DNA from 3 places in the Clostridium hominis genome. Region 2 is predicted to be linked to each of the others. Evidence: riboswitches for the same ligand, from Rfam matches in the RefSeq annotation. Region 2 holds a riboswitch; each other region holds the start of a gene.
What was found. Region 2 has a riboswitch for thiamine pyrophosphate ahead of H8S20_RS03030 (ABC transporter permease). Riboswitches for the same ligand answer to the same signal wherever they lie in the genome.
Positions count from the first base shown of each region.

Region 1: linked by a shared signal. The riboswitch ahead of thiT (energy-coupled thiamine transporter ThiT) and the one ahead of H8S20_RS03030 (ABC transporter permease) in region 2 are both predicted to bind thiamine pyrophosphate.
Region 3: linked by a shared signal. The riboswitch ahead of thiD (bifunctional hydroxymethylpyrimidine kinase/phosphomethylpyrimidine kinase) and the one ahead of H8S20_RS03030 (ABC transporter permease) in region 2 are both predicted to bind thiamine pyrophosphate.

Region 1 covers NZ_JACOOO010000031.1:90,056-94,482, forward strand. Annotated here, with positions in the region: gene H8S20_RS13690 (Mrp/NBP35 family ATP-binding protein) at 1-474, shown strand, start outside; gene H8S20_RS13695 (ferredoxin) at 553-741, shown strand; gene thiT (energy-coupled thiamine transporter ThiT) at 768-1,421, opposite strand; TPP riboswitch at 1,475-1,577, opposite strand; gene H8S20_RS13705 (hypothetical protein) at 1,600-1,803, opposite strand; gene H8S20_RS13710 (PadR family transcriptional regulator) at 1,888-2,343, opposite strand; gene H8S20_RS13715 (DegV family protein) at 2,349-3,194, opposite strand; gene nrdD (anaerobic ribonucleoside-triphosphate reductase) at 3,482-4,427, shown strand, end outside.
Region 2 covers NZ_JACOOO010000004.1:266,958-271,384, reverse strand. Annotated here, with positions in the region: gene thiW (energy coupling factor transporter S component ThiW) at 1-473, shown strand, start outside; gene thiM (hydroxyethylthiazole kinase) at 478-1,290, shown strand; gene thiE (thiamine phosphate synthase) at 1,280-1,921, shown strand; gene H8S20_RS03035 (TatD family hydrolase) at 2,068-2,814, shown strand; TPP riboswitch at 2,881-2,984, shown strand; gene H8S20_RS03030 (ABC transporter permease) at 3,120-3,893, shown strand; gene H8S20_RS03025 (ABC transporter substrate-binding protein) at 3,927-4,427, shown strand, end outside.
Region 3 covers NZ_JACOOO010000041.1:21,298-25,724, reverse strand. Annotated here, with positions in the region: gene H8S20_RS17095 (fused DSP-PTPase phosphatase/NAD kinase-like protein) at 1-25, shown strand, start outside; gene thiT (energy-coupled thiamine transporter ThiT) at 79-687, opposite strand; gene tenA (thiaminase II) at 707-1,363, opposite strand; gene thiD (bifunctional hydroxymethylpyrimidine kinase/phosphomethylpyrimidine kinase) at 1,423-2,220, opposite strand; TPP riboswitch at 2,351-2,454, opposite strand; gene H8S20_RS17075 (NUDIX hydrolase) at 2,595-3,074, opposite strand; gene H8S20_RS17070 (type I glutamate--ammonia ligase) at 3,390-4,427, shown strand, end outside.

The DNA.
Region 1 (4,427 bases), on a different contig from region 2:
GATGAACCAGTAATATGGAGAGGACCAGTAGTTACTGGAGTACTTACTCAAATGTTTACTGATACAAACTGGGGGGAATTAGATTACTTAATAATTGATATGCCACCAGGAACATCAGATATAACATTAACTATAATGCAAAGCTTCCCTATATATGAGCTTGTAGTAGTATCAACTCCTCAAGACATGGTATCTATGATAGTTAAAAAAGTAGTATCTATGGCCGAGAAGATGAATATAAGAATTAAGGGATTAATTGAAAATATGGCTTATATAGTATGTACAGATTGTGATAAAAAGCTAAAAGTATTTAGTAATAAGTCATCTGAGGAGCATGCAGAGTATTTAGGCTTACCTTTATTAGGGGAGTTACCTATAAATTTAGAGCTAACTGAAGCTGTAAATGAAGGCAAAGCAGAAGAATATATAAAAGATAATAGTTTATATAGCTTAATTTTTGAAGGATTATATTAAAATATAAAAATTTGATACATAAAAATCATCATCTGGGGAAAATTAGTATTGTGATTTTTTTTATAAGAGGTGATAATTATGAAAGCAAACGTAGATAAGGAGACTTGTATCGGATGTGGAATGTGTCCATCAATTTGTCCAGAAGTATTTGATATGGATGATGACGGAAAAGCACATACAATAGTCGATGAAGTTCCAGCAGGAAAAGAAGACGAAACACAAGATGCAGCAGATAGCTGTCCAGTAACTGCAATATCAGTAGATTAAAAAAAGATGCCTATTAGGCATCTTTTTTATATATTTATATTTGAACTAGGTCTAAGTGTTTTTAATATCTGATTTAAAGGCATTAATGCCAATATTACTAAACAAATTAAAAGTTCTACACCTACAGCAGGACCATTTACTACTAATGAGTATATTATAGGAGACATACCAGCAGGAGCATACTCGCCAAAGAAAACAACTCCAGAAATAAAATGACATACAAATCTTAAAAACATTCCTACAGTAGCTCCAATTAATTTTTTATCCTTAAAGAAAGCAGCTATACCTACAGCCATAAATGGAAGTGGATAATCAAATAGTACTTGAATTGGGCTTAATATATAGGGATTAATCATCAACTTTAATAAGCCAAAAAGGAATCCTGTAAATATACCAAAAGATGGGCCATAAGCATATGATATTATAAAGATTGGAATCATACTTCCAAGGGATACACTTCCACCACCATTAGGAAATGTATAAAGCTTTATCATATCTAAAATAATAGCTAAGGCTAAAGCTAGTCCAATTCTAGCCATAAGTTGAGCATTAAATTTTATAGATTTAAATTTAATGAATGCAATTAGTAAAATTCCGCATGCAAGTAATGTTAATAGTGTTAGTGGACTACTAAATAGTGTTTTAATATTTTCTAATAAGGTCGCTAGAAAATTTGTCATAAAAAAATACCTCCTTGTTTTGCGCAAGAGGTACCAGTTAAACGAAAATAATATAAATCCGTATATAGCTTCCCTACGCTGGTATTATCCAGATCAGGTAAAGAAGGGTTAATGATAAAATCATTTCTCAGCCACTTGGCACCCCTAGCACCTTATATAAACTATATTATATAAACTGTTAAAAAAAGTCAACAGACTTATCATATATCTTTGAAGGTTTATAATTAATACTGTATGTACCATTATATAGTCTACTTAAACTTATATTACTACCTATTGGAGTTGTATGAGTAAATGAAGATAATGGTATAGTAACAACTGAATCATCCTCTAATAAGATAAATGCTTCTGTTGGTGTGTAATCTAAAATAGTTCCTTTCATGCTTGTTCCTCCTTGGTTAACTTAGTTGTAGTTTATGTAATTTTCAAAAAAAATACACCTAAGGATTTCCCTTAGATGCAAAATTTATAAATATAAATCACCATAAACTAATCTAAATACTTTTAAGGATTCTTCAATTTTGGGTTTAAGTAAAGATTTCCTATAAGAAAATTCTTTTTCTCCAATAGGGGTCAAAGAATATAACTTTTGATTTTTCTTTTTGGGGTTATCCCACTCACCAACAACTAAACCATCTTTTTCTAACTTTTTTAATAAAGGATATATTCCACCAGTACTAGGAGACCAAAGGCCTTTAGTTCTCTCAGTTATCTTAGTTGCTATATCATTACCATTAGTAGGACCCATACTTAATATATATAAAACGTATATAGGCAAAAGTCCTTTGGCGAATACTTGACCAACAGCTTCCTTTTCTTTTTGAACTTTTTTTAGTTCTAAAAGTTTTTGCTTATACTCTTCATGGAGTCTTTTTTCTTCAGCTTTTAAATCTTCTATATTACTAAAATCGTAATCAGCCATAGTTGTTAATCAACTATCTTTACACAGAAGCCCATTAACCCTGGACCGCCATGTACACCTAAGGCAGGACTTATTTCTGAAAGTTTTAAAGTATTAATATTTTCTAAGCCTTTTAAAGATTCCATATATTTTATAGCTTCAGCTTCGCAGCCACCTTGAAGTACTGTAACATCACATTTGTTTTTAGAAAGATGAGATTTTAATAAATCTGTAAGCTTTGATAAAGCTTGTTTTCTACCTCTAGCTTTAACAATATTATAGTATACACCATTTTCGTCTGTAGTAATTACAGGTTTTAAATTTAACATTTCTCCTAAAGTTCCAGCTACTCTTCCGATTCTTCCACCCTTCTTTAAATACTCTAAAGTATCTATAGTAAAGTACCCTGTTATTTTTTCACGTATCTTAGGCAAAGCTTCGATTATTTCTTCGAAAGTTTTTCCAGACTTTATAAGTTTTGATACTTCTATAACTACTTCACCTTCAGGATAAGCCAATATTTTAGTATCGTAAACATAAGAAATAAGATTAGGATGATCTTCTAAGCTTAATCTTAATGAATTAGCAGTTCCAGAAAGACCACCAGATATACATATTCCGATTACATGAGTATATCCTTCTTCTTCTAATTTATTTAATATTTTTTCTGTTGTTTCTGGGCTTGGTAAAGATGTCTTTGGAACTTCTTTATCTAAGTTAGCATAAACATCACTAGCCTTTATATCTATTTTATCTTGATATTCACCAGTAGAATAAGAAATTCTAAGTGGTAATAAATTTACGTTATATTCTCTAAGCTCCTCTAAACTAAGGTCGCTAGCGCTATCAGTTATCAAAGCAATTTTTTGCATAATTAAACCTCCGAAACTTTTTGTTTAATTTTATTATATCACAAAAGATACCATTATCAATACTGATAACCAATCAACATTATCAGTATTGATAATATTTATTAATATAGTTTATACAATTTTAAATAAAATAGACATCTTTAATAAATGTTAAAAAAGTAAGATAAAATAGAGAAACATTCAAAAATAAGGTTAGATTACCAGATATCTATTTAAATCGAAATTGCTTTAAATTTTTAAAATAATTATAATTAAAATACAAGATATTGTGTTTGAGGAGTGAGGAAATGCTATATGTAGTAAAACGTGATGGTAGAGAGGTAAGGTTTAATTCTGAAAAAATTGCTAATGCAATAAAAAAAGCTGCAAAAGAAATAGAATATAATTTTAAGGAAAGTCAGGTTTTAGAGATTGTACACAAGGTGATAAACTACATAGAAATGACTGGTAAAGAGAAGGTTTCTGTAGAAGAAGTACAAAATTTAGTAGAAAAGGCTTTAAAAGATAGTGGGCACGAAAGAATTCAAAAAGTTTATTCAACTTATAGAATTGAAAGAACACGAGTGAGAGAAATTAAATCAGACTTAATGAAAGCGATTAATAAAATTGGAGTTGAAACTGACAGGGATAATGCAAATGTAGGTAATAATTTTAGTTCCAAACTATTAAGAATAGCTTCAGAATCCAACAAGTGGCACAATCTATCAAATATGCCTAAACATTTAGCAAAGGCTCATGAAAATGGTGAACTATATTTTCATGACCTAGACTCATATAACTTAACTATAAATTGTCTCCATATTCCAACAAAGGAGATTTTAGAAAGAGGATTTAATACTGGGTATGGAACAATAAGCCCTCCTAAAAGAATAGAAACAGCGGCAGAGCTTTCTTGTATATTACTTCAATCAAGTCAAAATGATATGTTTGGAGGGCAATCCCATCCGGATTTCGATAATGATATAAGTGTTTTTGTAGAACCAACAAGACAAGAGGTAAGAAAAGAACTAGAAGAGTTAGGTATTGATGGTGAGAGATTAGATGAATTAGTGGAGAAAAAATTAAATAAGAGAATCCACCAAGCTATGCAAGGTATAGTATTTAATTTAAATACTATGCACTCTCGTGCAGGGTCCCAGGTGCCATTTTCTTCTATAAACCTAGGAATTCCATATACAAGAGATGCTGCACTTGTATGTGAAGCATTCTTAGAAGAATATGAAAAAGGATTAG
Region 2 (4,427 bases):
CTCCAATTTTAAGGATTGAGGGAATGTGTCCAACAGCTCATTTAATAAATGTTGTATGTGCTGTATTTATGGGACCATGGTATTCACTTTTATGTGCAACATTAATAGGTGTTATTAGAATGATGTTTATGGGAATACCTCCACTAGCATTAACTGGAGCGGTGTTTGGAGCATTTTTATCAGGCGTATTCTACAGAATGTCTAATGGGAAAATTATATTTGCTGTATTAGGAGAAATTTTTGGTACTGGAATTATTGGGGCTATAGTTTCATATCCTGTAATGACTTTCTTAGTTGGAAAAGAAGGATTAACAGCATTTTTCTATGTTCCAATGTTTGTTAGTGCAACTATTTTAGGTGGAGGTATGGCATATATTTTCTTAATAGCACTAAGAAAGACAGGAATGCTTGTTAAAATTCAAGACAGATTAGGTTGTGGAATATATGATAGAAAAAAAGTTTGTATTAAGTAAGTTAATAGAAATAAAAAATAGTGTTATACAAGAAAAGCCTCTGATACACTGCATAACTAATCATATAACAATTAATGATTGTGCAAATGTTGTTTTAGCTGTAGGTGGTAAACCTATTATGGCTGAACATTGTGATGAAGTTTCTGGTATTACAGCTTCAGCTAAATCATTAGCTGTGAATCTTGGGAATATAAGTGATAATAGAATGAAGTCAATTATGATTTCTGGAATAAGAGCTAGAGAAGAAGGTATACCTTCAATTATTGATATTGTAGGTGTTAGTTGTAGTAAATTAAGGCTAGGATTTGCACTAGAATTTATAGATAGGTGTAAACCAAGTGTTATTAAAGGAAATATGTCTGAAATAAAGGCAATCTATGGTCTTAATACAAGATCAAAAGGCGTTGATGTAAGTGAGGAAGATGTTACAACTGAAGATACTATTAAAAACAATATTGATATAGTAAGAGAGCTTGCAATAAAAACAAATTCAGTTGTAGTTGCATCAGGAGCTATAGATATTGTAAGTGATGGAAATGAAACTTACATAATTGAAAATGGATGTGAAGAGCTTTCTAAAATAACGGGAACAGGATGCATGTTAAATGTATTAATTGCTACCTGTATAAGCACTAAGGATATTATTAATGGTTCTATTCTAGGAACTGTAATAATGGGTGTTAGTGGAGAGTTTTCTAGAAATGCTAGAGGAACAGGCTCTTTTAAAATAGAATTATTAGATAATATTTCAACTATTAAAGTAGAAGAGATTTTAGAAAATATAAAGATAAGAATGGTGGGTAAAGATGAATTTTGATTGTAGTTTATATTTAGTAACCGATAGTACAGGCCTAGATGAAAGAGACTTTTTAAGAAGAGTAGAAGAAGCTTGTGCTGCTGGAGTTACATTAGTGCAGCTAAGAGAAAAAGAAAGGTATGGAAGGGAATATCTTAACTTAGCAATGAAGGTTAAAGAAATAACCGACAAATATAATATTCCTTTGATAATAGATGATAGAATAGATATAGCAATGGCTATAGATGCAGCAGGAGTTCATGTTGGTCAAAGTGATATAAATGTTAGATATGCAAGAAAGCTATTAGGAGAAAATAAGATAGTTGGAGCTACCACTAAAACTATTGAACAGGCTAAAGAAGCTGTAAGTGAGGGTGCTGATTACTTAGGAGTAGGTGCTATTTATCCAACGACTACAAAAGTTACAACAGTAATAACAGAAGTTTCAACATTAAGCAATATATGTGAAGTAGTAGATATACCTGTTGTAGCTATTGGTGGATTAAATGAGAATAATTGTGATGTCCTGATAGGAAGTAAAATTAGTGGAATAGCTGTAGTATCTGCAATTATGAAGGCTAAAGATATTAAAGAGGCTACAAAGAGATTAAAAGAAAAAGTAAATAGTATTAAGATAGGAAAGATGTATTAGAAGAGAGTTGTGTAACTAAATCAGATTTCTGTATGAATTTTCTTATAATTATTAATGTTTACTAATATTATAAAAAATTAGATTTAATATATATATAATAAGAAGATAAATAAAATAATGATATAGAAATTGAGAGAGATAAAAAAATGAAAAGAAGTATGTATATAGATGCTCATAATCATTTGGATTTTTATAATGATAATATCGATAGAGCAATAAAAGATATAAATGAAAATAAAATAATTACTTTAGCTAATAGTATGGATATTAATAGTTATAATTTAAATAAAAAGTATAGTAAAAAAAGTAAATTTATTATTCCGACATTTGGAATACATCCAAATAGTGTAGGTAGTTTTAAAGGCAAACTAAAAGAATTAATTCCATATATAGAAGAAAGTAAGCTTATTGGAGAAATTGGATTAGACTTCTTATGGGTAGAAGATAGAACTTTAGATGAAAAGCAAAGGGAAATATATTATTTTATTTTAGAAGAAAGTGCTAAAAGAAATAAATACATATCTATTCATACTAAAAATGCAGAGGAAGAGGTTTATAATTCACTTAAAAAGCTTGAATATAATAAGGTAATAATACATTGGTATAGTGGACCTTTAGAGATTTTAGAAAAGTTTATAGAATTAGGATGCTATTTTACTATAAGTGTTGATATTGGATATTCAAATTTAACTGAAAAGATATTAATGAAAATTCCAATAGATAAGCTCTTAGTAGAAACAGATGGACCGACTGCATTGGAGTGGGTTAGTGGAGAATATGGATATCCAAGTGAAATAAAAAATGTTGTTAAAAAGATAGCTCATATAAAGAAAATTAGTGAAGAAGAGCTTATTAATATAATTTATGATAATTTTAATAGAATATTAAATTAATAATTATTATCATTGACAAAATATATAAAAGTCATTTAATATGAGGTGAAAGACAAATTTTATAAAAGAACTTATCTGGGGAGGCTATTAAGCCTGAGAGGAATTGAAAATTCGACCCATAATAACCTGATTTGGATAATGCCAACGTAGGAAGATAGTAAATAGATATAGAGTTATTTAAGAATTATCGAGCGTATAGTTTTCAATGAAGGGAAACTATACGTTTTTTTATTTAAGTGAGATTCAAAATTTAAATAGTATGTTTCATCTAATAATTTAGATTCTAAATGAAAGGAGTAAAGCAAATGAAAAAGAATAAAACTATATTAGATATTAGTTTGCCAATAATATTCTCAATATCACTAATTATTATTTGGGAGCTAATAATTAAGGTTTTAGAAATAGAAAAATATATAATGCCTGCACCAAGTGACATAATAAAGGCTCTTTATGAAAACTTTGGAGCAATGATGCCTCATATTATTGCAACTTTGTTTGAAAGTGTAGTTGGATTTGGGATAGCTGTATTATTAGCATTAATATTAGCAATAATTATGGATTTATTACCAATGGTGAAAAAGGCTATTTATCCAGTTTTTATAATATCTCAAACTGTTCCAGTTATAGCATTAGCACCGCTATTTATAATATGGTTTGGTTTTGGAGCATTACCTAAAATAATTGTAGTTGTAATAGTATGTTTCTTTCCTATAGTAATAAGTATTTCCGATGGGTTAGAAGGTGTAGATAAAGATTTAATTAATCATTTTAAACTTATGGGAGCATCTAAATTAAAGAGATTTTTCCACTTAAAGCTTCCTTATGGAATAATAAATTTCTTTTCTGGACTTAGAATTGCTGCAACTTATAGTATTATGGGTGCAGTAATTGGTGAATGGCTTGGTGGAGATAAGGGACTTGGAGTATATATGACAAGAGCTCGAAGCACATATGCTTTAGATAAAATGTTTGCAGCTATAGTGGTTATCGTGCTTATGAGTATGATTATGTTTTACATAATAGGTAAAGTTGAAAAGGTATTAACACCTTGGAATAGGGAAAATAAAATAAAAAAATAATATATTATATACTAAAGAGTAGGAGAATTAAAAATGAAAAAAAAGATAATATCATTGATTGCATTAGGATTAGCATCTACTTTATTTTTTGGTGGATGCGGAGCTAAAAGTGAAAAATCAGAGGGAAATGGATTAGAAAAAGTAAAGCTAATATTAGATTGGACGCCTAATACAAATCATACTGGATTTTATGTAGCTAAAGAACTTGGATATTATGAGGATTTAGGACTTGATGTTGAAATAATTCAACCATCAGAAGGTTCATCATTACAATTAATATCAGCAGGAAAAGGAGATTTTGCTGTGAGTTACCAAGAAGATTTAACATATGCGAAAACTTCAGATAATCCTCTTCCGGTAAAAGCTATAGCAACTATTATTCAACATAATACTTCAGGATTTGCTTCACCTAAAGAAAAGAATATTACAACAGTAAAGGATTTTGAGGGCAAAGTTTATGGCGGATACGGTGGTCCAAGTGAAAAAGCTATTTTAAAGGCTGTGATGGAAAAGAATGGTTCAGACTTTTCTAAG
Region 3 (4,427 bases), on a different contig from region 2:
AAATGTTCCTCACATTGATGCATAAAAATAAGGCTGTATAAAAACAGCCTTATTTTTATATAATTGTTCTGTTTTTATTTATGCCACCTTACTTTCAGTAGAAATTTGCTTTTTAAATCTTTCTAATGGAATGAAAGCTATTACTACAATTGATAAAATCCCTTCTACCCCGGCAGTGGTAAAATTATATAAGAATGAATATAATGCTACTCCCATGCCTGGCGGTGCAAACTCTCCAAAAAATACAACACCTGATAAAAAGCTTACAAACACTGATACGATGACTGCTAATAATGATCCCATTATTGCTTTAACTTTACTCTCACTCCCAAATACATCGGCTAATCCAAGTGCCATAGTTGCAAAGATATAATCTAACAAAAATTGAACAGGATGTACTACATATGCTCCATTTAGTAATGATAGTAATCCAAAAATTATCCCCCCAGTAAGTCCTGCTGTTCTTCCATACAGCAATGATAATAGCATAACTGGCATCATTGAACATAACGATATCCCTCCATCTTGAGGATATCTAATAAATTCTATTAAACTTAAAATAAATGCTATAGCACTAAGCATTGCTATAACTACCATTTGTTTTGTACTTATTGGATTTTTCTTTAAATCTATTAAATATAAAATTAATATAATAGTTGATGCTATTCCTATAATAGTTATCAATATACTTCCTCCTTAAATTATCTTATTCTCCATAAGCCATATTCCAAAACTCCATCTCATATAAACTTGATTTTATAAATATATCCTTTAATTCTTCCTTTTCTTCCTTAGAAATATTTTCACATAAATAATCTATATAATTTATCCATGCATTAGCACATTCTTTAAATTCAACTGATGAATATTCTTCTATCCACGGTTTATAAAAATTACTTTCTAAGGTATCACTATATGTATCAAACAAATTTTTACCTATATAATAATAACTCCAAGTGCAAGGCATTATAGTCATTGCGATTTCCTTAGAGTCACCTTTAGTTGCTATTCCCAACATATAATTAGTATAGCTAGCTGTAGTTAGCTCACATCTATATCCCTCTACCTCTGCATCACTTAATCCAAAATATCTTAAATAATTAGTGTGAACTTGAGTCTCATCTTCTAATGTCCCCTTAATAGCTTCGCAATAAAACTTCATCTCTTTCATAGTCTTAGCCTTTACTAATCCCATAGCAAAAACTTTTGCATAATCTTTTAAATATAAATAATCTTGTATAAGATATTTTTTAAATTTATCTTTATCTAAAGTTCCATCACCTATCCCCTTTACAAATGGATGCTGTAAATACTTGTTCCATAATTCTTTTACTTCTTCAAATAACTCTTCTGAAAATTTCATTTTACTTAACTCTCCTAACATCTTTCAATTATCAACAAATCAAATTATTACTTAGCACTTTACTCATTGAATTTGTAAAAGTGATTTACTGGACCAACACCTTTTCCTATATCAAAACTATGCCTTATAGCTTCTGTAATGTACTCTTTACTTAATCTAACAGCCTCTACTATATCGTATCCTAAAGCTAAGTGTGATGTTATAGCCGATGACAATGTACATCCTGTTCCATGAGTGTTTTTTCTTTCCAGTCTTTCTTGCTTGTACACTTCAAAAATATTCTTTCCAATTAATACATCAACAGCATCACCTTCTAGATGCCCACCTTTCATAAGAACATATTTAGGCCCTAATTCTAATATTTTTTGTCCAACCTCCCTCATATCTTCAACTGTATTAATCTTAATTCCTACTATTTCTTCAGCTTCAAGAGTATTTGGAGTTATTACATATGCCCTAGGAATTAACTCTTCAATTAAGCTCTTTTTAGCCTCTGGCTTCAATAATGAATATCCACTTTTAGATATCATAACTGGATCTACAACTAAATACTTTGGTTTATACTTATTTAAACTAGTTACAATGCTATTTATTATCTCCGGACTAGATACCATACCAATTTTTACAGCTGCTGGCTCTATATCTTCAAAGACAACCTCTATTTGTTTCTCAATTATTTCTTTACTTAAATCCTCTACAAGAAATACTCCTTGTGTATTTTGGGCAGTTATAGCTGTAATAACGCTCATTCCATAAGTTCCTATTGCACTAAAAGTTTTTAAATCCGCTTGTACACCTGCACCACCTGATGAATCCGATCCTGCAATTGTTAATGTTGGTATTCTGTAGTTTCTCATTTATAAAATCCTCCTAATATTTTTAGCACTCACTTCACCTGATCTTGATAGAATTTTAGGAAAATAAAAAAAAAGCTATATTCCAGCAGAATATAGCTATACTTATATACAAAAATACTATTACTTATTTTAATATACTACGATGCTTTCCTCCGCTGGTATTATCCAGATCAGGTACAAGGGTTAATAGCAAAACTATCTCTCAGCCTAAATAAGGCACCCCTAGCAAATTCTATTATTTTATACTTTTATTATATTACTTTGTTACAAATTGTCAAACCACTATATAATATTTCTATTATTTAATTTCATAACTTATATATCTAGAGCTCAACTTAAGACCTAATATTTATCGAACTATATTTATATACTAATTAAAACTCTCTTTCTTTATATATTTCATAGGGTCTACTTGAATAAACTCTATAACTAATATTCCCATCAAAATAAAGCATATCTCGTGCTCTATCTACTAGCCATGGTTCTCTTATCATTTTTAACATTTCATCTTTAGCAAACCAACCAACCTCTACACTTTCATCACTACACTTTAAATGTCCACCTATCGCTATTGCTAAAAAATCAAATATAACTTTTGTCGGAACTATAGTTTTATTATCCCATCCTAAATATGATTTTGTATTTGAATATACCCCTACTAACTTATTAACCTTAATATTAATTCCAGATTCCTCAAATACCTCCCTTGTGACACCTTCTATTAAATCCTCACCGTTTTCAATTTGCCCACCTGGAAACTCCCATCCTCTATGTGGGTTATTTACAAGTAAAACCTCATCTCTATCATTTGTAACTAAAGCTCCTGCTGCTACAATATGTGTTGGAAACTCCATCTATATCCTCCCCCTTTATACAATATACCCACACAATATTATACCACTTAAATATTTTTCTTATGATTTGTTCCTTCATATCTTCACTCCTTAAAGAATTAGCAATATAATAATTATAATATTTAATAATTAACTTATCCATCAAAAAATTACATTTTTATTGACAGTGTTATTTACTTATAATAAAATTTCATTATACCAATTACGAACGATAAATATTTTTTTTATTATTTTGTACGACTTATTATCGAAAGGATGTGAAGATTTTTCAATAATATTTCTGATAACTTTTTTAATATTATTGAATAATAATTTATGATTAAAGATTTACTTTATACAATACCTAAAAATAAACACTCCGTTGAGGACTTAAAGTCTATTTTAACTCTTCATCCACAAATAAAATTTGTATCACTTGTAGGAGTAGATCTTTCAGGGAATGATACAGACGAAAAAATTCCTGTAAGCCTTTTCTTAGATGATATAGATACTTTTTTAAATGGAGTAGCTGTTCAAACTGATGGTTCTTCAGTTGTACTTCCTGGTATAGCTACTTTAAATAATGCAAAAGTAGATATGGTTGCTGACTTAAATTGTAATTGGTTCGTTGATTATAACTATGATTTTATTGATCCAATCTGTAATAAACCGATAGGAACTTTAAGAATCCCTTGCTTCCTATTACACAATGATGTTGCAGTAGATTCAAGAAATATCTTAAAATCAGCAATTACTACTTTCAAAGAAAATTTATGGACAATATTTAATTCTAATCCTGAAATTTTAGCTAGTTATAAAATTTCAAAGGATGATATTGAAGAAATAGTTATAACTTCTGCTACTGAATTAGAGTTTTGGGTTAAGACTCCAAACAATATAGCAGAAATTGAAGAACTACATACATCTCAAGCTCTTCATGAACAATATTGGACTAGAACTAAAGGTGCCGTTCGTACTGCTATGGAAGAATGCTTACTTTTAATGGACGAATATGGTTTTGAACCTGAAATGGGCCATAAAGAAGTTGGTGGTGTTAAAGCTAAGCTTGATTCTTCAGGTAACTTTAATCACATAATGGAACAACTTGAAATCGACTGGAAATTCTCAGATGCTGTACAAGCTGCAGATAACGAGTTATTTATAAGAATATTAATTCAAGAAACATTTAGAAGAAATGGTCTTGAAGTTACTTTCTCAGCAAAGCCATTAGAAGGTGTTGCTGGATCTGGAATGCACACTCATTTAGGAATAAGTTTAAAACTTAAAAACGGTAAGAGAGTTAATCTATTCCACACTGATGAAAATCATTTCTTATCAATTATAGGTTATGGAGCTCTAATGGGTGTTCTTAAA